3 regions of the Blautia sp. MSK20_18 genome follow, and region 2 is predicted to be linked to each of the others. Evidence: predicted binding sites of a transcription regulator. Region 2 holds the regulator's gene; each other region holds the start of a gene.

Region 1 (10,226 bases), on a different contig from region 2:
TTCTCAGCAAGGATGAACAGGAAGCGGTTTATATTATGCGAAAAGCTCTCAACGGAATGAAAGCGGATGAGGCAGTAGAACAGATCCTGAATACCTTTGCCAGAACCAGGAACAATGCAGAACTGGTACAGACTGTAAAGAAACAGAAATTTTTATAAAGTCCTTGCATTTTACGGAAAGCTATGTTATACTTAGCAAGCTGTTTAAAATGGAATTCGTCAATTGAATACGAATAATATTAAATATATAGAGAGGTGAAAATCATGAGAGAAGGAATCCATCCGAACTACTATCAGGCAACTGTAACCTGCAACTGCGGAAACACTTTCGTAACAGGTTCTACTAAAGAGGACATCCATGTTGAGATCTGTTCCAAATGCCATCCGTTCTACACAGGACAGCAGAAGGCTACACAGGCTCGTGGACGTATCGATAAGTTCAACAAGAAATACGGCCTGAATAAGTAATTATTGCGAATACAGGAAATGAGAAGGTTGAGGTTGGGAAATCTCAACCTTTCTTTAACTGAAAAATTTTAAATTTGCACAGGAGAGAATGAATGAGATCATCGAATATCGGCGGACAGGCGGTCATGGAAGGCATCATGATGCGCCACAAGGACAAATATTCTATCGCAGTGCGCCGCCCGGACCAGGAGATTGAGCTGAAGGTAGAGGATTATAAATGTATCTTCGGAAATCACGCATTTCTGAAGAAACCGATCATCCGTGGTGTGGTAAGCTTTGTGGATTCTCTTGTGGTAGGCACGAAATGCCTGATGTATTCTGCGGAGATCGCAGGAGACGAGGAAGATGAGGAAACAGCCAGGAAGAATGAGCAGCTTACAGAAGAAGAGCGTTCTGCAAAGAAAGCCAAAGAGGATAAGCAGTTCAAGTGGCTTCTTTACATTACGGTAGCTATCTCCATGGTGGTTTCTGTGGCTGCTTTTATGTTTCTTCCGTATGTACTGGCTAGTCTGATCCGAGGGGTAGGTGCTTCGGAATTTCTGGTCACCATAGTGGAAGCCTTTGTGAAGCTGGCACTGTTTATGGGATATATGTTCCTGATCTCCAGAATGAAGGATATCCAGAGGACATTTATGTATCACGGTGCGGAGCACAAATGTATCAACTGTGTGGAGCATGGTCTGCCTCTGACGGTAGAGAATGTGTTAAAGAGTTCCAGGTTTCATAAGCGCTGTGGAACAAGCTTTCTGTTTCTGGTCATGCTGGTAAGTATTGTGCTGCATTTTGTGTTTGTGGCGGTGCCGTTTTACTGGGTGAGACTGCTGGGAAGACTTCTCATGGTACCGGTAGTTGCGGGGATTTCCTTTGAGATCATCCAGTGGGCAGGAAGAACAGACAGTAAATTTGCGGACATTATGAGTAAACCAGGTCTTGCCATGCAGAAATTCACCACAAAGGAGCCTGCTGCAGATATGGCAGAGGTAGCCATCAAAGCAGTTGAGGCTGTTTTTGATTGGAGAGCCTATCTGAAAGAGGAATTTGATCTGGACATCCCGTATGAGACAGAGGAGACAGAAAATGCAGACTCTTGAGTCCCTTCTGAAAAAAGGTACAACAATACTGAAAGATAACGGATTGGAAGAAGCCGGGCTGGATGCCTGGCTCCTTCTGGAATTTAAGACCGGAAAGAATCGGGCATATTATTTTGCGCATGGAGATGAACCGGTGTCTGATGAGACCGCAGCAGAGTATCTTACGCTGATCGACAGGCGGGCAGGACATATTCCTGTACAGCAGCTGACTCATCAGGCTTTTTTTATGGGCTATGAGTTTTATGTAAACGAAAACGTGCTGATCCCGAGACAGGATACGGAGACTCTGGTGGAAGAGGCATTGAAACACCTTGGGGATGTGGAAAAACCGGAGATCCTGGATATGTGTACCGGCTCCGGCTGCATCCTGCTCAGCCTTCTTCTGGAACGGCAGGATGCCTGTGGGACCGGTGTGGATGTTTCACCGGAAGCACTGGAAGTGGCAAAAAAGAATGCAAGTATTCTAAAGGTGGAGAACCGGGCGGATTTTGTGGAAAGCGATCTGTTCTCAGCACCGTATTTTTGTGAAAAAGGTGGAAAAGATAGTGGGAAATATGATATCCTTATTTCAAATCCGCCTTATATCGCAACAGAAGAAATTGAAACACTGATGGAAGAAGTCCGCCTTCATGATCCGAGGAAGGCCCTTGACGGAATGGAAGACGGGCTCTATTTTTACAGAAAGATCACCGCAGAGGCCGGAAGGTACCTGAAACCGGGCGGATGGCTTCTGTATGAGATCGGCTGCACCCAGGGTGAGGCAGTCAGTACAATGATGAAAGCAGCCGGTTTTACCGGGGTTCAGATCGTAAAGGATCTGCCGGGCCTTGACCGTGTGGTGCTTGGACAGAAACAGGAGGAAATACATGTTTGATAAACTGGATGATCTGCTGGTACGTTTTGAAGAGCTTCTCAATGAGCTGGGAGAACCGGGAGTAACCGACGATCCAGCACATTTTCAGAAGCTGATGAAGGAGCAGAGCGACCTGCAGCCAATCGTTGACGCATATAAAGAATATAAGAAAAACAAGGAAACCATCGAGGACAGTCTTTCCATGCTGGAGAGCGAGAAGGACGAAGAGATGCGTGAAATGCTGAAGGAAGAGCTTTCCGATGCAAAAAAGAGAGTGGAGGAGCTGGAGCATGAGCTGAAGATCCTTCTTCTTCCGAAGGACCCTAACGACAGCAAGAACGTTATCGTTGAGATCCGTGGAGGTGCAGGCGGTGATGAGGCAGCACTTTTTGCAGCAGAGATTTATCGTATGTATGTGAAATACGCGGAGTCCCGCCGCTGGAAAACCGAGATGCTCAGCCTCAATGAGAACGGCATCGGCGGCTTTAAGGAGGTTACCTTCATGATCAAGGGTGAGGGTGCATATTCCAGACTGAAATACGAAAGCGGTGTTCACCGTGTACAGCGAGTACCGGAGACAGAGTCCGGCGGAAGGATCCATACCTCTACCTGTACGGTAGCGATCATGCCGGAGGCGGAAGAAATTGATTTCCATCTGGATCTCAATGAGTGTAAATTCGATGTGTTCCGTGCATCCGGAAACGGTGGTCAGTGTGTCAACACCACAGACTCCGCAGTACGTCTTACTCATATCCCTACAGGAATCGTGATTTCCTGCCAGGATGAGAAGTCTCAGCTTAAGAATAAGGATAAAGCACTCCGTGTGCTCCGTTCCCGTCTGTATGAGATGGAGCTTGCCAAGCAGCATGATGCTGAGGCAGAGGCGAGGAGAAGCCAGATCGGTACAGGTGACCGCTCCGAAAAGATCCGTACCTACAACTTCCCTCAGGGACGTGTAACAGACCACAGGATCAAGCTTACCCTTCATCGTCTTGAGAATATCCTTAACGGAGATCTGGATGAGATCATTGACAGTCTGATCGCAGCAGACCAGGCAGTAAAGCTGACAAAGCTGAATGAACAGGAGTAAGCGCTGATTACAGCTACAGAGTTCAAAAAATTATAATAAATCAGGAGGAAACGAAAATGAAAAAGACAGCACTGGTGATCATGGCAGCCGGTATCGGCAGCCGTTTTGGAAAAGGAATCAAGCAGCTTGCACCGGTAGGCCCGAAGGGCGAGATCATTATGGACTATTCCATCCATGATGCACTGGAGGCAGGATTCAACAAGGTCGTATTTATCATCCGCAAAGACCTTGAAGATGAATTCAAAAAAGTGATCGGAGACCGTATCTCCAACATTACAGAAGTTGCTTATGCATTCCAGGAGATCGACGATCTTCCGGGCAATTTTACAAAACCGGCGGACCGTACCAAGCCATGGGGAACCGGACACGCTGTACTGGCAGCAAAGAAAGTCCTTTCCGAGCCATTCGCTGTGATCAATGCAGATGACTACTACGGAAAAGAAGCCTACGTAAAGGTACATGACTACCTGGTACAGGATCATCCGCAGGATGGCCCGATGCACATCTGCATGGCAGGTTTCCGCCTTGGAAATACATTAAGTGACAACGGAAGCGTCACAAGAGGAGTGTGCCATATTGAGGATGGCAAGCTTGTGGGCGTTACAGAGACACATAACATCTTCAAGACAGCAGACGGCGCAGAGACAAGAAATGACGATGGTACAGCAGAAACACTGGATACAAAGAGCCTTGTTTCCATGAATATGTGGGGACTGACACCGGAATTTATGGAGATCCTTGAGAAAGGCTTCGTTGAGTTCCTTGGTGGAATCGAAGAGGGAGACATCAAAAAAGAGTATCTTCTTCCTGAGCTTATCGACCAGCTGATCCATTCCGGAAAAGCAGCGGTAGATGTTCTTGAGACAAAGGACGAGTGGTTCGGTGTTACCTATCAGGAGGATAAGGCATCTGTACAGGCTGCATTCAAAAAACTTACAGATGACGGCGTTTATCCGGAAGGACTGTATCAGTAATAAAGGAGAACATTATGGGTAAATATTTCGGAACAGATGGTTTTCGTGGTGAAGCAAATGTAAAACTTACAGCAGATCATGCATTTCGTGTGGGACGTTATCTCGGCTGGTATTACGGCAGAGATCACAAGGCGAAGATCGTGATCGGCAAGGATACAAGAAGAAGCAGTTACATGTTTGAGTATGCCCTTGCGGCAGGACTTACCGCATCCGGAGCAGATGCCTATCTGCTTCATGTAACCACAACTCCAAGTGTATCCTATGTGGTACGTACAGAAGATTTTGACTGCGGTATCATGATTTCCGCAAGCCATAATCCGTTTAATGATAATGGAATCAAGGTCCTTAATGAGAACGGACAGAAGATTTCCGCAGATATTGAAGCACGTATCGAGGCATATCTGGACGGCGAGATCGAGGAGCTTCCGCTGGCAACCGGAGAAGATATCGGCTGTACTGTGGATTTTGCATCCGGAAGAAACCGTTATATCGGACATCTGATCTCTATCCCATGCCATGATTTCAAAAATATCAAGGTTGGGCTGGATTGTTCCAACGGAAGCTCATCCGCCATTGCTAAGAGCGTTTTTGACGCACTTCGTGCAAAAACCTATGTGATCAACAATGAGCCAAACGGAACCAACATTAACCGTGGCTGCGGTTCCACACACATTGAAGTTCTGAGACAGTTCGTGGTAGATAAAGGCCTGGATATCGGTTTTGCATATGATGGTGACGCAGACCGCTGTATCGCCGTAGACCACCGCGGAAACATCATTGACGGTGATAAGATCATGTATGTGTGCGGCAAATATTTAAGAGAGAAAGGCCAGCTCAACGGAAATACAGTTGTAACAACCGTTATGTCCAATCTTGGTCTTTACAAGTCTCTGGAGCGTGAAGGCATCGACTATGAGCAGACTGCAGTTGGTGACAAATACGTTGCCGAGAACATGATGGAAAACAATTACAGTATCGGTGGTGAACAGTCCGGACATATCATCTTTAGCCGCTATTCCGCTACCGGTGACGGGATCCTGACTTCTCTTATGATCATGGAGGCATGTGTGGATCAGAAGGCCACACTCTGCGACCTTGCAAAGGAGATGAAGGTTTATCCGCAGCTTCTCCGGAATGTGCGTGTTTCCGACAAGAAAACAGCACTGGAGAACGAAAAGGTAAAAGCAGCCATTGAGGCAGCCGCAGAGGCACTTGGCGATGACGGACGTATCCTGGTACGTGAGAGTGGTACAGAGCCGCTGATCCGTGTTATGGTAGAAGCGGGAACGGATGATCTCTGCCATAAATATGTAGATAGTGTTGTTGATGTGATGGAAGCCGAAGGGCTTGTTGTAGAATAAGGAATTCCATGAAAAAAACAAAGACCGTATTGATTCTTGCAGCCGTTACAGGAGCCTTGCTTCTGGGCGGCTGTGGCAGTGAAAAAACAAAAATATATGAACAGGCCGGAAAGGATCTTTCCCAGGGAAGCTACAAGTATGCCCTGGAGGAGTACCAGAGCTCGATCCAGAACGGAGTGAAGTTGGCACAGTCCTATCGCGGGGCAGGTATCGCAAGCCTGCGTCTTGGCAAATATGAGGATGCGGTGAATAGCTTCACGGAAGCTCTGAACTGCGATAAAGTAAGCAAAAGCCTTCGTAAGGATATCCTGTCCTACCGGGCTACTGCAGAGCTGAAGTCTGGAAAATACGAGGATGCCATGGCAGACTGCCAGACACTTGGAGAAGATTTTTCCATGGATGCAGGCAGTTATTTTCTCACCGGAAAGGTTGCCCTTGCCATGGATTCCTACGAAGAAGCCGCATCTAACTTCAAACAGGCCTATGGAGAAGATTCCACCTATGATATGGCGATCGAGATCTATGAGGCATATCTGGACAAGGATATGGAAGCGGACGGAACCAGATATCTGGAAGCTGCTCTTTCTTCTGAGGCCAAGGATGCCCAGGACCACTGTGACAGAGGCCGTGTCTACTATTATATGGAAGACTACAGCAACGCAAAAAAAGAGCTTCTGGAAGCAAACAAGAAGGATAATACGGAAGCATTGCTTCTTCTGGGAATGGTATATCTGGCCCAGGATGACGTGGAAAATGCTCAGGCAATGTACAAGCAGTATATTTCCGCAGTGGGTGATTCCGCCAAGGGCTATAATGGTCTGGCACTGTGCGATATCCGAAGCGGAGATTATGATTCCGCTCTTGATAACATCACAAAAGGTCTTCCGACAGCTACCACAGACGAGATGCAGAGTCTTCTGTTCAATGAGATCGTAGCCTATGAAAAAAAGCTGGATTTTGCTACTGCACTGACCAAGGTCCAGGAATATATTGAGATGTTCCCTGAAGATTCCGCTGCAAAAAAAGAGCGGGCTTTCCTGAAAACCAGAACGTCTTCGGAGGGCTGATATGGAATATTTTGAGGAAATACAGGACAGGGTTATCCTGATCGGTGTCCAGGCAGATCGGGGGGATGACATGGAGGAATCCCTGGATGAGCTTGGAGAACTTGCGGCTACGGCAGGTGCGGCGGTTGCAGGAAGGATCATTCAGAATCGTGAGGCCGTACATCCGGGCACCTATATCGGAAAGGGCAAGATCGAAGAGGTAAAAGGTCTTCTCTATGCCCTGGATGCCAATGGTGTGATCTGTGACGATGAGCTTTCTCCTGCCCAGATGAATAATCTGGAGCGGGAGCTGGAGTGCAAGGTTATGGATCGTACCCTGCTGATCCTTGACATTTTTGCGAAGCGTGCCGTCACAAGTGAAGGCAAGATCCAGGTAGAGCTTGCACAGCTTCGTTACCGGTCTGCACGTCTTGTGGGACTACGTTCTTCTCTTTCGCGACTTGGAGGAGGAATCGGAACCAGAGGCCCTGGTGAGAAAAAGCTGGAGACAGACCGTCGTCTGATCCGGAACAGGATATCCGCACTGAAGCAGGAGCTTTCCCAGGTAGAAAAGCACAGAGAGCTGATCCGTTCCAGAAGAGCTGTGGGAAATCTGAAGACAGCAGCCATTGTTGGCTATACCAATGCAGGAAAGTCAACGCTTCTGAATACACTGACAGGCGCTTCAGTGCTTTCGGAGGATAAGCTGTTTGCCACACTGGATCCGACTACCCGTCTTCTGACACTGGATGACGGACAGCAGCTTCTTCTTACGGATACCGTAGGCTTTATCCGCAAGCTTCCCCACAATCTGGTGGAAGCCTTCAAGAGTACTCTGGAGGAAGCCAAATATGCGGATTATATCATTCATGTGGTAGATGCATCCAATCCTCAGGCGGAGATACAGATGCATATCGTATATGAAACCCTGAAAGAGCTTGGTGCTCTGGGAAAAAAGACGATCACACTTTTTAACAAGCAGGACCGTGTTTCCGGGGAGAGCTTTCGGGATCTCCGAGCAGACCATACGCTGAAGATTTCCGCACGGACAGGAGAGGGGCTTGAGGAATTTAAGCAGCTTCTTTCTGAGATACTGGCAGAAGGACAGATTTATATGGAACGGCTTTTTCCTTATTCGGAGGCCGGTCAGATCCAGCTGATCCGTGAGTATGGACAGCTTCTTTCGGAAGAGTATACCGAAGGAGGGATTGCTGTAAAAGCAAGAGTTCCGCGAGAAATCTATCCGAAAGTCACATAATGTTAAAATATCTACTCAGTACCATATATAGTACCGAGAACAAAACGGGCACTATATATGGTGCTTTTTATGTTGACGCAAAGAGGCGTGTCTGATACAATAAGCCTACAGCGCTTTGAACACAGATCGTGAAACGGAGTGTGTTCGTAAGCAGGCAAGTGAGGCGGAATGAAATATCCGCTTATAAATAAATGCATGAGGGAGGCATTTTCTTATGTTTCAGGTAGTAAAAAGAGACGGTGAATTAGACGAATTTAAAATGGGGAAGATCACTGCGGCAATTGATAAGGCATTTGATGCCAAAGGTAAGAATTACAGTTCGGATATGATCGATCTTCTGGGACTTCGTGTTACAGCGGATTTTCAGAATAAGATCGAGAACAACCGGATTTCTGTTGAGGATATCCAGGACAGTGTGGAGAACGTGCTGATCCAGGCCGGATATTCTGATGTTGCCAAGGCGTATATCCTTTATCGTAAGCAGCGTGAGAAGATCCGCAATATGAAATCCACCATCCTTGACTATAAAGAAATCGTAAACAGCTATGTAAAGGTTGAGGACTGGCGTGTAAAGGAGAACTCAACGGTTACTTATTCTGTAGGAGGTCTGATCTTAAGCAACTCCGGAGCAGTTACCGCAAACTACTGGCTGTCTGAGATCTACGACAACGAGATCGCAGATGCACACAGAAATGCAGATATCCATATCCATGATCTGTCCATGCTGACCGGTTACTGTGCAGGCTGGTCCCTGAAGCAGCTGATCCGAGAGGGACTTGGTGGTATTGAGGGTAAGATCACTTCTGCACCTGCAAAGCATTTAAGTGTACTCTGCAACCAGATGGTGAATTTCCTGGGTATCATGCAGAACGAGTGGGCGGGCGCACAGGCATTTTCATCCTTTGATACTTATCTGGCACCTTTTGTAAAGGCAGACAACCTTTCCTATCCGGAGGTTAAGAAATGCATTGAGTCCTTTGTATATGGCGTAAATACTCCAAGCCGCTGGGGCACTCAGGCACCATTTTCCAACATTACACTGGACTGGACCGTTCCGGACGACCTTGCAGAGCTTTCGGCTATCGTAGGCGGCAAGGACATGGATTTCAAATATAAGGACTGTAAGAAAGAAATGGATATGGTCAATAAGGCATTTATCGAGACCATGATCGAGGGAGATGCCAACGGACGTGGATTCCAGTATCCGATTCCGACCTACTCCATCACAAAGGAATTCGACTGGTCTGATACCGAGAACAACCGTCTTCTCTTTGAGATGACTTCCAAGTACGGTACTCCGTATTTTTCCAATTATATCAACAGTGATATGAAGCCAAGCGACATCCGCAGCATGTGCTGCCGCCTCCGTCTGGATCTCCGTGAGCTCCGCAAAAAGAGTGGTGGATTCTTTGGCTCCGGTGAGAGCACAGGCTCTGTAGGCGTTGTTACCATCAATATGCCGCGTATCGCATACCTTTCCAGAACGCCGAAGGAATTTTATCAGCGCCTGGACCACATGATGGATATCTCCGCAAGATCTCTTCATATCAAGAGAGATGTGATCAGTAGGCTTCTGGATGAGGGACTGTATCCGTACACGAAGAGATATCTTGGAAGCTTTGACAATCATTTTTCCACCATCGGTCTTGTGGGAATGAACGAAGCGGGCTTAAATGCCTGCTGGCTGAAAAAGGACATGACAGATCCGGAAACCCAGAAGTTTACAAAAGAGGTTCTGGAGCATATGAGAAGCCGTCTTTCAGACTATCAGGAGCAGTATCCGGGAGAGCTTTTCAACCTGGAGGCAACACCGGCAGAGTCCACTGCATACCGTCTTGCCAAACACGACAGAAGCCGTTATCCGGATATCAAAACAGCAGGAAAAGAGGGCGACACTCCGTATTACACAAACAGCTCTCATCTGCCGGTTGATTACACTGCGGATATTTTTGACGCACTGGATATTCAGGACGATCTGCAGACTCTGTATACTTCAGGAACCGTATTCCATGCATTCCTTGGGGAGAAGCTTCCGGACTGGAAGGCAGCGGCAGCGCTGGTACGTAAGATCGCAGAGAATTATCGC
Region 2 (10,226 bases):
ATCGATCTTCAGTTTGTCGCCCTGGTTTACGAACAGAGGAACCTGAACCTGTGCACCTGTCTCAACAGTTGCCGGTTTGGTAGCACCCTGTGCTGTATTTCCTGCGAATCCTGGCTCTGTCTCAATAACCTCAAGCTCTACAAAAAGAGGTGGCTCGATTGCGAATACCTCTCCGTTATGAGAGCAAACCTTAACCATCTCATTATCCTTAACAAATTTCAGAGAATCGCCAACCTGCTCCTCTGTAAGACCAACCTGATCATATGTCTCTGTATTCATGAAGTAGTATAAACCACCATCCTGATACAGATACTGCATATCTACACGCTCAATACGTGCTGCCGGGAATTTCTCTGTAGGACGGAAGGATTTCTCTACTACAGAGCCTGTGATAATGTTCTTGTATTTTGTTCTTACAAAGGCTGCGCCTTTTCCTGGTTTTACATGCTGGAATTCAACGATCTGACATACGTTTCCATCAATTTCAAGTGTGATACCATTTTTGAAATCACCTGCTGAAATCATAAATATTTCCTCCTTAATATATGCGGTTCTTTTTCGCTATGGATTATTCTATAATACCTTTTGCCATTTTTCAACTGTTTTTTTGTTTAAGCCTTCAATTTTTCTTCAATTTCTGCGATCAGCTCATCAAAAGGCTTCACTCCTGTGACAACTTTAATGTCCGCAAACTTCTCATAAACCGGATCTCTCTGTTTCAGAAGTTTCTTGATCTTCTCTTCTTTATTCTCAGTTCCTTCCAATGTGGGATTGTTACTTCCTTCCAGACGTTTGATCAACGTTGCAGCAGATCCCTTCAGATAGATGATCGTTCCCATACTCTGGAGATATTTCTGGTTCTGCTCCTGAAGAGGCAATCCCGCACTTACAGAGATTACCTTCCGTTCGCTGTCTGTGGACAGTTCCTTGACTGCCATAGTCTCCAGCGCACGGTAAAATGCTTCTCCAAAGCGTTCAAATACCTCCTTTACTGACATGTTCATTTTTTTCACGATCAGTCTGTCCACGTCAATAAACGGAAGCCCCAGGTCCTTCGCCAGTCTCTTTCCAACTCGTGTCTTTCCTGAACCCATAAAGCCGATGATTACAATATGGTTCATGAATTCTTTCCCTCCTCTTTTTGGTAAAAATGTAATACTATTTTTTCCAGATATCGCTTCAGTACGATCTGGATCTCCTCTTTTGGATGAATCGGTTTCACAAGGATCGTCCGGATCCCTGCTCTCTTTGCTCCATAAATATCCGTAAACAACTGATCTCCTATAAAGATCGTCCTGTCAAGATCGATTCCGATCACCTGGCAGGCTTTTTTATAATTTTTCCCAGCCGGTTTATGGGCATTTTCTATAAAATCCCCCTCTACTGCTTTGGCAAAGGGCTCCACACGAGGTTTCTGGTTATTGGATACAAAGCAGTATCGAAACCCGAGAGCCCTCAGCTTTTCAAACAGTTTCTTTGCCCGGTCATCTGCCGGTGCACCGTGGGGAACAATGGTATTATCGATATCAAAGAGCAGCCCTCTGTATCCTTCTCTGTAAAGCTTCTCATAATCGATCCCATACGCAGAATCCAGATATTCATCCGGAAAAAAGCATCTGAACATCTATTCCACCTCAGTCCTTTCCTATCGCTCGCAAAGAGGAATATACTCTGCTTCCGGAAGGACATTCTTATATGCGGGACGGATGATCTTATCCACATTGATAAGCTCTTCCATACGATGTGCGCTCCAGCCTACGATACGTGCAATAGCAAACATCGGTGTGTAAAGCTCCAGCGGCAGATCCAGCATGCTGTAAACAAATCCGCTGTAAAAATCCACATTGGCACTGACACCCTTATAGATCTTACGCTCCTCTGCGATAACCTTTGGTGCAAGACGCTCTACTGCAGCATACAGCTGATAATCCTTCATTCTGCCCTTTTCTCTTGCAAGCTGTTCCACATAGCCTTTAAAGACTTCTGCACGTGGATCTGAAACAGAATAGATCGCATGTCCCATACCATAGATCAGTCCACGTTTATCAAAGGCCTCTTTATGAAGAAGCTTCTTAAGGTATGCACTGATCTCCTCTTCATCACTGTAGTCATGTACGTGTTTACGCATATCGTTAAACATTTTTACGACTTTGATGTTGGCACCGCCGTGTTTCGGGCCTTTCAGAGAACCTAGTGCTGCCGCGATCGCAGAATACGTATCTGTCCCGGAAGAGGAAACCACATGTGTAGTAAAAGTAGAGTTATTACCACCGCCATGCTCCATATGAAGGATCAGAGCAATATCAAGGATCTCTGCCTCCAGTGCCGTATACTTCTTATCCGGTCTTAACAGACGCAGGATATTCTCAGCTGTGGAAAGCTCCTTTTTAGGCTGATGGATATAAAGACTCTCGCCTTTCTCATAGTGGTTATAGGCCTGATATGCATAAACAGATAACAGCGGGAAAACGCTGATCAGGTTGATACACTGACGGAGCACATTCTCCAGTTCAATATTATCCGGGTCTTTGTCGTAGGAATAAAGTGTCAGCACGCTTCTTGACAGAGCGTTCATAATATCTCTGGATGGTGCCTTCATAATGACATCCCTTACAAAATTCCGCGGAAGCATACGCTGGTTCGCAAGAATCCCGGAAAATCCATTCAGTTCTTCCTGATCCGGAAGCTTTCCGAAAAGAAGCAGATAGGTTACTTCCTCAAAACCGAAGCGCCGGTCATTGATAAAACCATTTGTCAGATCCTTAATGTCATACCCGCGATAAGAAAGCTTACCTGCGCAGGGAACCTCTTTTCCGTCCACGATCTTCGTTGCCTGGACATTGGAGATCTGGGTCAGTCCTGCAAGGACACCCTTTCCATTCAGGTCACGCAAGCCTCGCTTGACATCGTATTTACCATATAAAGACAGATCCAGTTTGTCATTCTCACGACAGATCTGGGTAAGTTTCTCAATCTCAGGTGTCACTTTCATGTTGAATTTGCTCATCAGTTATTTCCCCTTTCGATTTCTGTTTTATTGCTGTTCGATAACGGTCCCTCCTCATTCCCCTCTCAAGCAATTCTGGTCTTATTTGTATATCCCGACGTAACTGGCCGGGATATTTCAGATATATTATAACATTTTTTTCGGTTCCGGTCTATGCCGAAAATATAACCGAATACCTGCTTTACAGTTTATCGGTTATGAGCAGACAGCGAATATAGATTGCAAATCTCCTCTTATCTATCTGCGATCAGACCTGTTTATATGTAGCAAAAAACTCTTTCATCTTCTTCATTGCCTTGTCAAGCTGGCGTATATCCGGCAGATAAACAATACGGAAGTGATCCGGCTGATTCCAGTTGAAGCCCTTGCCCGGAACAACAAGCACCTGTTTCTCATGAAGAAAATCCAAAGCAAACTGTTCATCATTGAAAATATTGAATTTCTCAGTATCGATCTTCGGGAATATATAAAATGCCGCATGTGGTTTTACAACGGAAATTCCCGGAATATCATTCAGTGCCTTGTAAATAAAATCTCTCTGCTCATAAACACGTCCGCCCGGCTGCGTATATTCATTGACACTCTGATATCCGCCAAGTGCAGTCTGTACAATGGACTGTGCCGGAACATTTGAACAGAGACGCATGGAAGAGAGCATATTGATTCCCTCTATATAACCCTTCGCCTTACTTTTTGCACCACTTAAAATCATCCATCCGATGCGGAAACCTGCGATCATATGAGACTTGGACAATCCTGAAAATGTTACACAGAACACATCGGGTGCAAGGGATGCAATCGATGTATGTTTATATCCATCCATAACAAGACGGTCATAGATCTCATCAGAAAAGATGATCAGCTCATTTTCTCTTGCAATGTCTGCAATCTGTTCCAGGATCTCCTTCGGATATACTGCACCTGTAGGGTTATTGGGATTGATGATAACGATCGCCTTGGTCCTTGGTGTGATCTTGCTCTTGATATCCTCAATATCCGGATACCAGTCAGACTGTTCGTCACAGATATAATGAACTACATTTCCGCCTGCCAGTGTTGCAGTAGCTGTCCACAGCGGATAATCCGGAGCCGGGATCAGGATCTCATCCCCGTTATCAAGCAGCGCCTGCATACAGAGGTTGATCAGTTCACTGACACCATTTCCCGTATAAATATCATTAATGGTAACTCCCGGGATCCCGCGAAGCTGTGCATACTGCATGATCGCTTTTCTTGCAGAAAAAATGCCCTTGGAATCGGAATATCCCTGGGAAGTACGAACATTACTCAGCATATCCAGGATCACTTCCTGAGGTGCTGAAAACCCAAATGGATACGGATTACCAATATTCAGCTTCAGAATCTCCATTCCATCTTCTTCCATTCTGGCAGCCTCATCCACAACCGGTCCGCGCACATCGTACAGCACGTTGTCAAGCTTTGATGATTTCCCGAATGTTCTCATAAAAACCACTCCTCTTCTAATTTTCACTATTATTTAACCATTTTAATTTCATAGTCAAAAAATATTTATTCTATATCATCTCACATTTAGGCTTTCAACGCAAGAAATAAAAATTTAAAAAAATTAAATTTAGCACTTCCCTTTTTTAGCATGTTAATGTATAATAGCACTCGAATTTAGTTTTCAACGCAATTTAATATGTGATGAGGAGGAAACAACAATGTCTTACACAGAAGAAGTTTATGAAAGAGTTGTAGCACAGAATCCTGGCGAGCCAGAATTCCATCAGGCAGTTAAGGAAGTTCTCGATTCCCTTAAAGTCGTAATTGACAAAAATGAGGAAGAGTATCGTAAACTTTCTATCCTTGAGCGTCTTGTAGAGCCAGAGAGGATCATCTCCTTCAAAGTACCGTGGATCGATGATAACGGAACTGTACAGGTTAACAAGGGATATCGTGTTCAGTTCAACAGCGCCATCGGACCATACAAAGGCGGCTTAAGATTCCATCCTTCTGTAAATCAGGGTATCCTGAAATTCCTTGGTTTTGAGCAGACCTTTAAAAACTCTCTTACAGGCCTTCCGATCGGCGGTGGAAAAGGTGGCTCCAACTTCGATCCTAAGGGTAAATCTGACAGAGAGGTTATGGCATTCTGCCAGAGCTTTATGACAGAGCTTTGCAAATATATCGGCGCAGATACAGATGTTCCGGCTGGTGACATCGGTGTCGGCGGACGTGAGATCGGTTATCTCTTCGGACAGTATAAGAGAATCCGTGGCCTTTATGAGGGTGTCCTTACAGGAAAGGGTCTTTCCTTCGGAGGTTCCCTGATCCGTACAGAGGCTACCGGTTACGGTGTTGTATACATGCTCAACGAGATCGCCAAAGCTCACAATGATTCCGTAGAAGGAAAAACAATCGTTGTAACAGGTTCCGGTAATGTAGCTATTTACGCTGTTGAGAAAGCTACTCAGCTTGGTGCCAAGGTTGTTGCAATGAACGACTCCAACGGATATGTCTACGATCCGAACGGAATCAACCTTGACGTCGTAAAGGATATCAAAGAAGTAAAACGTGGACGTATCAAAGAATATGCAGACCGTGTTGAGGGTGCTACCTACACTGAGGGACTTGGCATCTGGAATATCAAATGTGATATCTACCTTCCATGTGCTACTCAGAACGAGCTTGGTCTTGACGGAGCTAAAACACTGGTTGCAAATGGCTGCAAATACGTCGTTGAAGGTGCAAACATGCCTACTACTCTTGATGCAACAACATACCTTCAGGAGAACGGTGTTCTCTTCATGCCTGGTAAAGCCGCAAACGCTGGCGGTGTTGCCACATCTGCACTTGAGATGAGCCAGAACTCCATGAGACTTTCCTGGACAAGAGAAGAGGTTGATGAGAAACTCCACCACATCATGATCGATATCTTCCACAAAGCTGATGACGCTGCTAAACGTTACGGTATGGAAGACAACTATGTTGTAGGTGCAAACATCGCCGGCTTCGAAAAAGTTGTTGACGCTATGAAAGCTCAGGGTATTGTTTAATTAAGTTTCCTGAATCATTAATGTATATTTATAGCAGGGACCGCAGAGGATTTTTCCCAGGCGGTTCCTGTTTTTTTGTATCCACTTTTACGATCTCTGAAAAATCGAACATTCATGTTTCAAAAAAGGCCGGTTGTCTTTTGACAATCGGCCTGAAATCTCCTGCATTTGCGGTCTATTCATTTAATCTCTTAATTGATCAGCTTCTTCAGCTCATCCATAAAGGTACTGACATCTTTAAACTCTCTGTATACAGACGCAAAGCGTACATACGCCACCGCATCCAGATCCTTCAGATGCTCCATAACGATCTCTCCGATCTTGGTACTGCTGATCTCACGGTCTTCTGACCGGAAAATATCTCCTTCTATGGAATCGATCATCTCTTCCACTCTCTCAATGGGAATGGGGCGCTTATAGCAGGCACGAAGAACACCATCCTGGATCTTGGAACGTTTATAGCTTTCCCGGTTCTGATCCTTCTTGATCACAGTCAGCGGAATCGTTTCCACCTTCTCATAAGTTGTAAAACGCTTTCCGCAGGCATCACAGAGACGGCGGCGGCGGATGGAATTGGTATCCTCTACAGGTCTGGAATCTACAACTCTTGTATTATCCTGGTTACAGAACGGACATCTCACGGAACTCTCCCCCTTTCCGGATCAGTAAATCATTACTAAATTCGTTTTTATTATAAAATAAATGCACATAATGTGTCAATAATCGGACTTGCATAAATTTTACAGATTTTCCATAAAATCATACCAGGTGATGAATTTATGCGCATCTGTGAGCTGAAACAAAAAGAAGTGATCAATATCCATACCTGCCGCAGTCTTGGCTGCCCTCTTGATGTGGAATTCTGCTGTGAAACCGCACGTCTGAAAGCCCTGATCATGCCGGAACCGGGAAAATTTTGCTGGTGTTTTTCCAAAGAAAATGAATATTCCATTCCATGGGACTGCATCCGCCAGATCGGCGAAGATATCATCCTTGTTGATTTCCGTAATGAAAAACTGCTGTCCGGAGAATAAATACCTCCTTATTGTCAAGGCCCTTTATTTTTTATATTTTCCCTGAAAAAGTATATTTCAACCGCCCTCTGAGAATCATCTTAATGTACTGACAAGACAAGGAGGATTCTAAGATGGCACTGAATAAAGTTGAAATCTGCGGAGTAAATACCTCAACCCTTCCCGTTCTCGATCAGGAAGAAAAGGCGGAGCTCTTTAAAAGAATCAAAGCTGGCGATGAAGAAGCCAGGGAATTGTACATCAAAGGCAATCTGCGGCTTGTTTTAAGCGTGATCCGGCGTTTTCAGAACAGCAGTGAAAATCCGGATGACCTTTTTCAGATCGGTTGCATCGGCCTGATCAAAGCGATCGATAATTTCGACACCACTCTTCAGGTAAAATTTTCCACCTATGCAGTTCCCATGATCATCGGAGAGATCCGAAGATATCTCCGTGATAACAACAGCATACGGGTCAGCCGTTCTCTGCGGGATATCGCTTACAAAACCATCTATACCCGGGAAAACTATATGCGGCAGCATCTCAAAGAGCCTACCATTGCAGAAATCGCTGATGAGATCGGTATCGACAAGGAAATGATCGTCTATGCCATGGATGCGATCCAGAGCCCGGTAAGCCTTTTTGAGCCCGTGTATTCCGAAGGCGGAGATACCCTATATGTTATGGATCAGATCAGTGATAAAAAGAACCTGGAAGAAAACTGGGTGGAGGATATTTCTCTTCGAGATGCCATGAACCGGCTTGGAGAGCGTGAACGTCACATTATCGATCTCCGCTTCTACGAGGGAAAAACCCAAATGGAGGTAGCTGATGAGATTGGTATCTCCCAGGCTCAGGTCAGCCGACTGGAAAAACATGCTCTTCGCAGTATGCGAAACTATCTCCGGAATTGATTCATCTCTCTTCAGACAAAAAGCTGCAGCAGAATATCTGTTATCCTGCCGCAGCTTTTATCTCTTATTTCAGCGCTTTCTCAATTTCTTCGATCACGATCCGAAGCGCCTTCAGCCTTGCATATTTCTTATCTACGGATTCCAGAATGTGCCATGGTGCATAAGCAGTGCTGGTTTTCTGAAGCATCTCATCTACTGCTGTTTCATACTGATCCCATTTTTCACGGTTTCTCCAGTCCTCATCCGTGATCTTCCACTGTTTTTCCGGATTGCTCTGGCGGTCGTTGAACCTGGCAAGCTGGGTGTCCTTATCAATGTGGACCCAGAATTTCACGATCACAGCGCCCCAGTCAGAAAGCTCCTTCTCAAATTCATTGATCTCATTGTAGGCACGTCTCCAGTCATTCTCGCTGCAGAAGCCCTCCAGACGTTCTACCATCACTCTTCCGTACCACGTCCGGTCAAAGATGGCAATGTGACCATCCTTGGGAAGCCTTGTCCAGAAACGCCACAGATAATGACGGGCTTTTTCATGAGGCTCCGGACTTGCGATAGGATGTACCTCAAATCCACGGGGATCAAGAGCCTCCGTGATCCTCTTGATATTTCCTCCCTTTCCGGCAGCATCCCAGCCTTCATAGGTGATGATCACAGGCACTCTTTTTCGGTAAAGACGGTTATGCAGACTTCCAAGCTTTGCCTGCAGTTCCTTAAGCTCTGCCTTGTACTCTTCATCCCCCACTTCTTTTCCATCCAGAGGAATCTCGCTTAATCTGGGCATCTCCACCAGAGGAAAAACATTCTGCAGGATCGGCACTGCATGTTTGCTGTTTTCCATGGCAACCTCTATATTGCTAATCATGGTTTCCAGTACCTGCAGTTCTGCCCACTTCCGGTCACCGGCATCGACAATATACCATGGAGCCGCAGATGTATTGGTATCCTGCATATACTGGTCGAAAATCTTTCTGCACTTCTTATAATGATCATTCTGCCAGAGATCATATTCATTGACTCTCCATCTGGTATCCTTGCTTTCCAGAAGGATGCCCATACGTTTTTCCTGTTCTTTCCGGTCGATCTGCATAAAAAATTTCAGGAGTACATATCCATTATCCGTCAGCTGACGTTCAAATCTCCGGATACTGTCAATCCGTTTTGAATAATTGTCACCCTTCAGCTTTTTATCCATACGTTCACGACAGGTCTGATCCATCCATCCTGAATCCAGGAATGTAAACTTGCCCGCTTCCGGGATTTCCCTGAAATATCGGTAAAGAAATGGTTTCCGAAGTTCTTCCTCTGTAGGTGCTGACATAGTCGCAACTTTGAAGAAACGAGGATCGATATTCTTGATCACCTTACTTATGGTACTTCCTTTTCCGGAAGCTCCCCAGCCTTCAAACAGCACGATCACCGGAATCTTATGCTCTTTCAGAGCCATCTGCAATTCATATAATCTGGTTCTTGCAGCACTTAAACGCACTTTGATATCCTCTTTTTCCGGAATCTGTTCCGGGTTCCAGTTTTTCAACATCTGCATCGTCCTTCCTTGAATTTTTTGAATATTCATATTATACCACAGAAGATCTTATTTTACGATAATTTTTACATAATTTTAACCTTTAGCCTCACAAAAGCAAACAAATTGCACAACAAAAATCATTCATAAGCATCGAAAATCTTTTTAACCTCTTGACATTTTTGTCGCCGCTTCATACAATAGACGCTGATTGTTATTTTTTTAACTTCATAAAAAAGCAGTGCCTGAAAACTGTTGAAATAATAAAGATCAAGGAGCCGATCATGAAACTCACAGAAAAACTTCTGCAGAAAATGGAACAGAAAAAAGAACTCTATGGCGATGGCATCATCATGCCGGACGGGGATTACCGTCTGATCCAGGATGGACACTTAAAAACTCTCATGTCCCTTCTTCCATATACAGAAAACGAAATCTGGAAAATGATCCCCGATGATGATTCCGCACTTTTCTGGCTGGTAGAAAAAACAAGCTGCGTACTGACCGATGTCAATTCCACAATCGGAATGAAGATGACCCCCGCACAGCAGAAAACCTACGAAGCACTTTCCAGTCGCGGGATCATCTCTGATGAATATTATGATCTTACCAAACAGCGGGAAAAAGTAAAAGCTGCCCGGGCTAACGCCTGAGCAGCTTTTATTTATATCTGTCAGTCCTCATACCCTTCCAGAAAAGAATGTTTCACTCCATCTTTTTTGTATGCGATAACTGTATGAAGATTAACAT
Region 3 (10,226 bases), on a different contig from region 2:
TTCCTGACTTTCAATAGTTATCAGACCTTTTTTCTCAAAAAAATCAAGAACGGAAATGCCGGCTCCAAGCTCTTTGGAGGCATAGGTATAATCCAGGCTCCCGGCCTCCAGGATTGCCCGAAGGAACCGCTCACGTGCTTTAAAGCGGCTGCCTTCCAGCTTTCCAAGAAGTGCCTGCCCCTCTTCCTTTTTCCCTGTAAAAAGGATCAGTCTTTTCTCTTTTGCACGGACCTTGTCTTTTACAGGCAGAACTGTTTTCAGTGCCTGGATCATGGTGGAGCCATAGGTCTCCTTCATCCAGGCCGCAAGTGCGATCAGCCGGGATTCTGTTGTCTCACTGTCTGTGGACACTCCCCGGATCTCCTTGAGCTTTGACGCATCATATTTTGCCGTTCCGGAGATCCCGGTCACATAGCCTTTCCGAAGGGTATTTCCCTTTCCGAAGGGCACTGTGACCACAACTCCGGGTTTTATTGCCTGCACCAGCTCCTCAGGTACACGATACTGAAAATCCCGGTCCAGCTTTTCATGAGAAATGTCAATGATCACATCTGCATAGATCATCCATTTACGCTTTCTGATCTTCTTCCAGGATCTCCCGGATCAGTACACGCTCATCCATGGGATATTTCTTACCCTTGATCTCCTGATAATCCTCATGGCCCTTTCCGGCAAGGACGATGATATCTCCCGGCTCACCATGATGGATCGCGTAGGCGATCGCCTCTTTACGATCCGGGATCTCTACATATTTTCCATCTGTTTTTGCCATTCCGATCTTAATATCATCGATGATGGCCTGTGGATCCTCATCTCGCGGATTATCTGAAGTAATGATGGTCAGATCTGCCATCTTTCCTGAAACCTCACCCATTTCATAACGGCGCAGCTTGGAACGGTTTCCGCCACAGCCAAACAGGCATACCAGTCTGTGCGGATCATATTCCTTCAGTGTTCCAAGAAGGCTCTCCAGCGCCATGGCATTATGTGCGTAATCGATCATCAGTGTGAATTCGTCAGATACCTTGATCATCTCAATACGGCCTTTGACCCTGGCCACCTTCAGAGCTTTGATGATATTCTCCTCGGATACCTTAAAATGACGGCAGATGGCAATGGCAGTCAGAGAATTGTAAATGCTGAACTTACCTGGAATATCGATCTCCACAGGAAAATCCATAAGTCCCTTAACATGATAGGAAATTCCCAGATAGCCCTTTCTTCCAACGAGTCTGGCGCCCTCTGCACGGAGATCTGCTTTTTCGGAAAATCCATAGGTTTCAAGTTTACAGGTGTGGCCTTCGATAATGCGGTCAAAGTGTTCATCGTCACGATTTACGATACCAACCTTACACTGTCTGAGAAGCATGGATTTGCAGTGCAGATAATCATCAAAGTCCTTGTGCTCATTCGGTCCGATATGATCTGGTTCAATATTTGTGAAAATTCCAAAATCAAACACAAATCCCTGGGTTCTGTGAAGCATCAGTCCCTGTGAGGAAACCTCCATAACGACCGCATCGCAGCCTGCTTCTACCATATCATGAAAATATTTCTGTACCATATAGGATTCCGGTGTCGTGTTGGCTGCCGGGATATGCTTCTCCCCGATAACAGCCTCGATGGTTCCGATCAGACCAACCTTATATCCGGCATTCTCAAGGATCGATTTCACCATATAGGTTGTAGTTGTTTTTCCTTTGGTTCCGGTGATACCGATGGTTTTGAGCTTTTCTGCCGGATGTCCGAACCATGCTGCTGAAATAAAGGCCATGGCGTAACGGGTATCCTCTACCTGGATCACTGTCACATCCTCCGGTGCCTCCACCGCTTCTTCCACGATGAGTGTCTTCGCACCCTTTGCCACAACATCAGGTATAAATTTATGTCCATCCACGACCGCACCTCTGATGCAGATAAAAAGGCTCCCTTCTTCTACTTTGCGGGAATCATATACAACAGAAGAAACCTCCTGCTCTGTACTTCCCTGAAGGCATTTGTATTCAAGATGTTCCAATAAGGATAAAAGATTCATTTTTCTCCTCCATCTTCCCTTTTTCCGGTCTGACGGCAGCACACCGGAGGCGGGAAATATACTGTTCTTATTTTCTGTACATACCATATAGAATAGCACACCTCCCCCCTGTTTTCAACGTTTCTTTGAGGTACGGCCGCCTTGTAAAATATCAGCTTGTTACTGTTCACTCCGTTCTCAGTAACATCAGCTTTTTCCATAAATATCCGCATATTTTTTCCGGAGCCAGATGCCGCCCAGCACAGTCACCAAAGCTGTCACTGCCAGAAGCGTCCACAAATCCCTCCTGGTATCATCTCCGGTCTTCGGATGTGTGGACGCAGTTCTTGCCATCTGTATCTGACCGGAAGCCGGACCCTGGTCATCTCCCTGCAAAGGCAGCCCTTCTTCCGGCGTAATAGCCACCTCTCCTTTTACCATGACAGAAGCGGAGGCCTCCATCAATCGCTCTCCGGTTTCCTGGCTTGTGACCGTCACCTGGTTAAAAAGCTTCTGATCCGCTGTTTTTCCCGGGATCTTCACCACAGCCTGAAGAGAAACTGCCTCTCCCGGCGGGATCTGTTGGATCATTGCCTTTGTACGGCTGCTGTTGAGCGTTACACCTTCCTGCTCCAGAAACTGTGCATGGATCCCTGCTGCCTGAAAGCGCTCCGTTCCCACAACCGAATGAAGCGTTTTTTCACCGGTATTCACGATACAGATCTGATAGGTCACAGTCTCACCCGGTGCAGCGGTTTCTTTGTCTGCAGTTTTCTTTACAGAAAGATCCGCCTTCAGTGCCTCCAGACCATTTATAGTGGAAGCGTTCTTCCGGATCACCTCCTCCACTCTGTCCTTCACCCTGGCCTCTGCTTCCACCTGGTGCTCCAGATCTTTTTCCTGTTCATCCAGAAGCGGCGCCTGTACATAAAAGCTCCTGCTCTCTCCGGCTTTTAATTCTGCAAATTCCGCCACAGCCCCTTCTGTTAGAAGGCCTTCTGCATCTTCCCACAGCTGCCGGATCTTAGGGCATGAAAGGCTGCTGGTCAGACGGATATCTGCAAGATCCAGCTTTCCGGTATTGGCTATCTCTACCTGATAACGGATGGTCTGCCCTGCTTTCATTTTTTTATTCTGTGCAATTACCGACAATTCCATATCAGCCTCAGCAGCCTCCACGTCCAACATAGGCGAGATCCCCTCTGCGATCACCAGCTTTTCCCCGTTTTCTTCTGTCATGAGAAAGGTTCCCGCACCGGTACAGTCCTTCTGAAGCGGTTCCTCCTGAATCACAGGATAACTGCTTTTCTCTGCCGGAAAACGGTATTCCTGCCGCAGGATCAGCGGGATACGGAAAAAAATCTCATCCTGCCCGTTCTGCTCCACGTTCAGCACGCTTTCCAGCTTTGTGATCTCTGTAGCTTCACCGCTCTGGCTCCTTACAGAAATCTGCTGTGCAGCCATATTTTTCGGGACAGAATCCGTTTCCGGAACAAAATACTCCGAAATATACGTGACCAGCGTCAGCTTTTGCGTCTCCTCAAACTCACCTTCCTCTTCATTCCCTACATTTTCCCCTCCGGTCGACGTTCCTTCCGGTGTGAGCGGACCCGTTTTCTCCTGCTCTTCATCCTCCGGCTGTACTGTTTCCCCGGATGCCAGCTGCTCCACGTGCTCATATCCTTCCTCCATTTCTATTCCGATTCCTTCCACAACCTTATCCACCGGCAATTCCTGTTCTGGCTCTTCTTCCTGCTGCCAATCATCCTCTGGCAGCTCCTGTTCTGACTCCTTTTCCTGCTGCAAGTCATTCTCTGGCAGCTCCTGTTCTATCTCTTCTTCCTGCTCCACCGATGGATCTTCAATCTTCTGAAGTTCATCGCCCCACTTCTCATTTTTCTCCTTATCCTCCGAAAACCTTCTCCCGGACAGCCATTCATTCAGGCCGCGAATCCGGATCCCAAGCTCCGCCTGTCCGGATTCTATGTCTTTCCAGAACACACTCTGATCGATAAACGGTGCCTGTCCCGGCAAAAAATCTGCTCCCAGAGTCAGCTCCGGTTCTATTGTTCCTCCCAGCATGGCTCCTGCCAGCACTGTCACAATTCCGGCTTTCTTCATCTGTTTCCATATTCTGTTTTTCATGGCTCTTCCTCATTTCTGCCTGATCTGGCATTTCTTATACACATGTTTTTTTTACAGAAACTTACTTTTCCACAGACAAAGGCATCCCTCCCCGGCAAATGATGCATGATCAATATTTTTTTCGATAAAATAAAATGGATTTCTGCATCGAAACGATGCGTGAACAGATCCCGCAGAATGCAGGATCAAGACTTTTTCAATGTATCACATTTTCAGACCATGCGCAACCGGATATAAAAATTATAAAGTTTGTTTAAACTTTCTTTATAAATTTTCCATTTCTTTTAGATTAACGACATATTTTAAACATATTTTCTCTATATAATAGGTGTTGGATAGATGAAAAACCACTCTCTATCTCCCCCCTCAAAAAATAGTAGGAATCAAACCGTCTGACTGGATCAGGCGGTTTTTCCTGTCTCGGAAAACACTCGATTTTCTATTGCATTTCCCACATAGGTCTTTTATAATAAAATATAATATTCGTGCATCGTTTTCGATGTACTCGTTACTGAATACAGTAACTGATTTCATTCCAATTTTTAAGAGAAACGAGGTATTTCCTATGAGCGAAAAAACCGTAGTAGTTGCATTAGGCCACCGGGCACTTGGCACCACACTTCCAGAGCAAAAAACAGCTACAAAACTCGCAGCGAAGGTAATCGCAGATCTGGTAGAGGAGGGAACCCGCGTAGTGATCTCCCACAGCAACGGTCCGCAGGTAGGGATGATCCACACCGCAATGAATGAATTCGGTAAGGCACATCCTGATTATACATTTGCACCAATGTCCGTATGTTCCGCCATGAGCCAGGGTTATATCGGCTATGACCTTCAGAACGCCATCCGTGCTGAGCTTATCTCCAGAGGGATCTACAAACCGGTCAGCACAGTTCTGACACAGGTTGTCATCGATCCATACGATGAAGCATTTGCAGAGCCAGAGAAGATCATTGGACGTGTTCTTAACGCAGAAGAGGCCGAGGCTGAAGAAGAAAAAGGAAACTTTGTCACAAAGGTGGGCGAGGGCCAGTACAGACGTATCCTTGCAGCACCGAAGCCACAGAAGATCGTAGAGATTGAAACCGTAAAGGTCCTCTCTGCAGCAGAGCAGATCGTCATTGCCGCAGGCGGTGGCGGAATCCCGGTTCTTGAGCAGGGAACTCAGCTGAATGGTGCCAGCGCCATCATCGAGAAAGACCTGGCAGCAGGACTTCTTGCAGAAGAACTGAACGCTGACACTCTGATGATCCTTACAAGCGTCGAGAAAGTAAGCCTTGACCATAATACGGATCACGAATCTTATCTGGATACTATTTCCACAGAAGATGCCAAGAAATATATTGCCGGCAAACAGTTTGCGGCAGGCTCCATGCTTCCTAAGATCGAAGCAGGTGTTTCCTTCGTGGAGAAGGGAACCGGACGCCGTACCATCATCACAGACATGGCCCATGCAAAAGACGGCTACCGTGAGAAGACCGGAACTATCATTAAATGATCATTTTACGGACTCAGAATACAAAGTGAACTATAAAACTTCACTTTACATAAAAATATCCCGCAGACGGCTGCTGGTCTTACCGGCAGCTCTGCGGGATATTTTTATATTGTCTGGCTGTCCGATCACTGTTCCACAGTTGATCGGACAGCTAGCATTTACATAGATTTTCGCTCAGCGATCTCAGCCATCTTCGCCTCATTCAGGCGGGTATCTCCATGGACACGGCTGTAGGAAAGATATCCGTTCATACGGTCGATCTTGGTCAGATTTCTGGAACCGCAGACAGGGCATACATCCATCTCCAGTTCCTCATGACCACAATCGTCACAGTATGCAAGAGAAAGGTTCACTCCCTCATAATATCCCAGATCCATGGCTCTGCGGATCAGTGTACGGATAGCTTCCTTATTGTAGCCGATCGGATAACGTACATACTGAATCTTACCGCCATTGCAGAGCTCCCAGAAACGTCCCTCCAGATCCTGTTTCTCGATCGGAGTCACATCCTCTGTTACATGGCAGTGGAAGCTGTTGCTCACATATGGTCTGTCAGAAACGCCCTCAATGATTCCATACATCTTACGGAACTGCTCTACCTGCAGGCCACAAAGACTCTCTGCCGGTGTTCCGTAGATCGCATAAAGATAACCATCTTCCTTCTTGTACTGATTTACCTTGTCATTGATATATTTCAAGACCTCCAGAGCAAACGCCCCATCCTCGGCAATGGATTTGCCATTGTAAAGTTCCTGAAGCTCATTTAACGCTGTGATACCGAAGGAAGCTGTCATAGGCTTCAGGATCTTGCCAATCTTTTCATTCGGTTTCAGATGTCCGCCGTAGAAACCGCCTTCACAATATGCAAGCGGGTTGGTGGATGCACGCATCTGTCCCAGATATTCGTAAGTGCGAATATGCAGGTTACGGATCATTTCCAGATAGAAATCCAGAACCTCATAAAAATCTCTGCTCTCCGCTCTGGCTTTTGCAAGGATCATCGGAAGATGAAGGCTTACCGCACCAATGTTAAAACGTCCCACAAAAACAGGCGTATCATTCTCATCCGCCGGCTCCATACCGCCACGCTCATACCACGGACTTAAGAAAGCACGGCATCCCATCGGGCTGATGACCTTCTTGTATTTCCTGTACATACTGGAAATATAGCCTGCGCCGGACATAGACAGCCAGTCCGGATACATGGTTTTGGAGGAACACTCCACACCGGCCTCAAAAATATCCTCACAGCACTTTCCGGGACCATGGATCTCTTTGTCATAAAGGAATACGATCTTCGGGAAAAGTACCGGTTTCTTGTGTCCGGCCTTACCCTGTCCTCCCTGATGGACCTCAAGAAGGGAAATCGTACACATCTTCTCAAACTGCTCGGTTCCGAGACCAAGTGTCACCGTAACAAACGGATAATCACCTCTGGAAGAACCGACGGTATTCAGCTTGTACTCAATTCCCTGCCAGCCCTGGTCATAATCCCTGCGGACCTTATCAAGAGCATACTCAATAGCTCTCTCCTCACGGCCACTCCAGCTCTCATCCGAGTATTTCATAAATTCGGAAATATATTTATCATAGCTCTTCTTTGCATACGGTGCCAGGATCTTATCAACCTCCGGCACTGTAAAGCCACCATACTGCTGTGCTGCTGTACTGAGAATGATATCCCCCATAACATCAAAGGCTGTATCCAGAGTCTTCGGCTCGTTATACCAGACATTGCCCATCTCAAAACCGCCACTTAAAACAGCTGCCACATCGAACAGACAGCAATTCATGGTATCCAGACGTGCAGACTGGTCATGAATATAAATGTAGCCGTCCTTACATGCCTGAAGCTCATTACGGTTCATAAAAAACTTCCGATAGAGTTCCTTGTTCAGCTCATTAAAGATCAGGCTTCGTTTCGTGGCAACAAGGGCGCTGTCTGTATTGGCATTACTTTTATCACCGATATAACGGATCGCCTGACTCTTGGTATAGACATCATCCATCATATGGATAAAATCCAGCTTGTAATTCCGATAATCACGGTAGCTCTTGGCAACTGCCGGATTCACACGCTCCAGAGCCCCCTCCACGATATTGTGCATCTCCTGGATCTCAATCTCATTCTTTCCAAGGGAATCCGCATGCTCCTGGGCAAAACGGCAGATAAAATCCTTCTCCTCGTCTGAAAAAGTATAAAGAATACGCTCTGCGGATTTGTTCACGGCAGCCACGATCTTCTGCGGATTAAACTCCTCTCTTGTCCCGTCTTTCTTGATTACATATAACATTGCTCATCCCTCCCTGTGCTATATATAAGTCGCTATGCAAAATACTATATATAGTACCTATATCTTCTATATATTGTTTTTCATCTATATGTTGTGCTAGGCATGAGTATAACACAGCTGAGGAGAAAAGAAAAGGGATATTTCTGTATACACGAAAATACAGACACTTAGCACTGCCTGATCTCACTGCAGAAATATTCTCACAAATTTGTTCCGATCCAGTCTGCAAGAAAATCCCATAATTTCGGAAGCAGAATGGCCAGTGTCACTATAAACCATATGATCCAGCCTGCCCCGCTGCTTTTCTGATCTTTTTTTTGCTGTTTTTTTCCCTGATCTAAAACTTCTGCACGATTTCTGCCCACCGTTGTTTTATTCCTGGTATTAACTGCCGCAGCAGTCTTACGTCCGGCTGCTGCACCTGTATTCCGGCTTCTGGTTAGATTCCGATTCAAATCGGTATTGCGGCTTGCATTCGTATTCCGATTTATATTTGTATTCCGGTTTGCGTTCGTATTCCGGTTTACGTTCGTATTCCGGTTTACGTTTCCGTTATGTTGTGTTGTTTGATCAGCATCCTGTCCATACTGCCGCATCATATCCCGCACTTTGGCGGAAGCATGTTTATAATGTATCTCCCGGGGCTCATTCAAATGATATAACACCTCATCATTTCTGTAAGGCATCCCACATAATGAACACCTGCCATTTACAACCTTACCCCCACAAACCTGACACCTTTGACCTGCCATAAGCTCCCTCCATTCTATCCGTCAAAACGGATATTTATATTTCCGTCGTAAACATAAGCATTCTTTTTTCAGTATATCACACCAGGCATTTAATACCCAGCATTTTTCTACGATACCCCAAAAGACTTCCCCTCTCATTATATTGCCACTCCACCCATTTTCTGCTATAATACCCCACAGAGCAATAAGCCTAAAAATCATCAGGAGGAGCCGATAATGAATACAATCACAATCCCCGCAACCTATCATGCAGACCTGAACCTCCATGACACACAGATTGCGATCAAAACAGTAAAAGATTTCTTCCAGCAGACACTCTCACAGAAGCTGAACCTTCTTCGAGTATCCGCTCCAACATTTGTAGCACCGGAATCCGGCCTTAATGACAACCTTAATGGTGTAGAGCGCCCGGTAAGCTTTGATATCAAGGCTATCGAAGGAAGCAACGCCGAAATCGTACACTCCCTTGCCAAATGGAAACGCTACGCACTGAAAAAATACGGATTTTCTCACGGAGAAGGTCTTTACACAGATATGGTAGCCATCCGCCGGGATGAAGATCTGGACAATATCCACTCTGTTTACGTAGACCAGTGGGACTGGGAAAAGATCATCTCCAAAGAAGAACGTTCCATGGAGACTCTCAAGGAAACCGTACGCACCATTTACAGTGTCCTTCGTAAAACTGAGAAATACATGGCTGTACAGTATGACTACATCGAGGAGATCCTTCCGAAGGATATCTTCTTTATCACAACTCAGGAGCTTCTTGACATGTATCCGGACTGTACACCGAAGGAACGTGAATATCGGATCACCCGTGAAAAGGGCGCTGTCTTCCTTATGAAAGTCGGCAAAACCCTCACCAACGGCGAGCGCCACGACGGACGTGCCCCGGACTATGATGACTGGGAACTGAACGGTGATATCCTCGTATACTATCCGGTACTTGACATTGCCCTTGAGCTTTCCTCAATGGGAATCCGTGTTGACGAGGACGCACTTGACCGCCAGCTTACCGAAGCAGGCTGTGATGACCGAAGAGAGCTTCCATTCCAGAAGGCCATCCTGAACAAAGAGCTTCCGTACACCATCGGTGGTGGTATCGGACAGTCTAGGATCTGTATGTTCTTCCTTCGTAAAGCACACATCGGAGAAGTACATGTCTCTCTCTGGCCGAAGGAGATCACAGATGCTGCAGAGACACACGGACTTCAGCTTCTCTAAAACAGCCTACAGATTTATTTATAATTTTCGCGGAAATGAGGTAATAACGTGAACATTCTGTTTTTTCTGATTCCCAAAAGCGAAGTAGCCTACATCTTTGAGGATGAAACTCTTCGCCAGACCCTCGAAAAAATGGAGCACCGCAAGTACTCCTGCATTCCTATCCTCACCATGGACGGCAAATATCTCGGCACCATCTCAGAGGGAGATCTCCTCTGGGGCATGCGCCGTGCAGATATCCACGACATCAAGGAAACAGAGGGAATCCCGATCATGGCGATCCCACGCCGTGCCAC

Evidence for each region. The regulator NrdR, encoded in region 2, represses ribonucleotide reductase genes. The targets are predictions, from matches to a motif close to CACAANATNTTGTG.
Region 1: LI091_RS06860 (ribonucleoside triphosphate reductase) is a predicted target of NrdR. The motif match lies at 8,190-8,203, and genes of this name have one in related genera.
Region 3: nrdD (anaerobic ribonucleoside-triphosphate reductase) is a predicted target of NrdR. The motif match lies at 7,994-8,007, and genes of this name have one in related genera.

The regions. Positions count from the first base shown of each region.
Region 1 is NZ_JAJCGR010000008.1:75,978-86,203, reverse strand. It holds gene rho (transcription termination factor Rho) at 1-158, shown strand, start outside; gene rpmE (50S ribosomal protein L31) at 264-467, shown strand; gene LI091_RS06895 (DUF1385 domain-containing protein) at 560-1,558, shown strand; gene prmC (peptide chain release factor N(5)-glutamine methyltransferase) at 1,545-2,432, shown strand; gene prfA (peptide chain release factor 1) at 2,425-3,501, shown strand; gene LI091_RS06880 (nucleotidyltransferase family protein) at 3,558-4,475, shown strand; gene glmM (phosphoglucosamine mutase) at 4,490-5,836, shown strand; gene LI091_RS06870 (tetratricopeptide repeat protein) at 5,845-6,903, shown strand; gene hflX (GTPase HflX) at 6,905-8,140, shown strand; gene LI091_RS06860 (ribonucleoside triphosphate reductase) at 8,355-10,226, shown strand, end outside.
Region 2 is NZ_JAJCGR010000007.1:69,101-79,326, forward strand. It holds gene efp (elongation factor P) at 1-525, opposite strand, end outside; gene LI091_RS06275 (shikimate kinase) at 612-1,121, opposite strand; gene LI091_RS06280 (YqeG family HAD IIIA-type phosphatase) at 1,118-1,624, opposite strand; gene LI091_RS06285 (citrate/2-methylcitrate synthase) at 1,646-3,007, opposite strand; gene LI091_RS06290 (aminotransferase class I/II-fold pyridoxal phosphate-dependent enzyme) at 3,255-4,472, opposite strand; gene gdhA (NADP-specific glutamate dehydrogenase) at 4,693-6,027, shown strand; gene nrdR (transcriptional regulator NrdR) at 6,219-6,668, opposite strand; gene LI091_RS06305 (YlmC/YmxH family sporulation protein) at 6,807-7,061, shown strand; gene sigG (RNA polymerase sporulation sigma factor SigG) at 7,175-7,954, shown strand; gene pap (polyphosphate:AMP phosphotransferase) at 8,019-9,491, opposite strand; gene LI091_RS06320 (hypothetical protein) at 9,761-10,129, shown strand; gene LI091_RS06325 (ATP-binding protein) at 10,150-10,226, opposite strand, start outside.
Region 3 is NZ_JAJCGR010000008.1:54,386-64,611, forward strand. It holds gene priA (replication restart helicase PriA) at 1-564, opposite strand, end outside; gene LI091_RS06765 (UDP-N-acetylmuramoyl-L-alanyl-D-glutamate--2,6-diaminopimelate ligase) at 569-2,035, opposite strand; gene LI091_RS06770 (hypothetical protein) at 2,032-2,235, opposite strand; gene LI091_RS06775 (DUF11 domain-containing protein) at 2,222-4,159, opposite strand; gene arcC (carbamate kinase) at 4,725-5,657, shown strand; gene nrdD (anaerobic ribonucleoside-triphosphate reductase) at 5,816-7,951, opposite strand; gene LI091_RS06790 (hypothetical protein) at 8,152-8,703, opposite strand; gene asnA (aspartate--ammonia ligase) at 8,920-9,930, shown strand; gene LI091_RS06800 (CBS domain-containing protein) at 9,979-10,226, shown strand, end outside.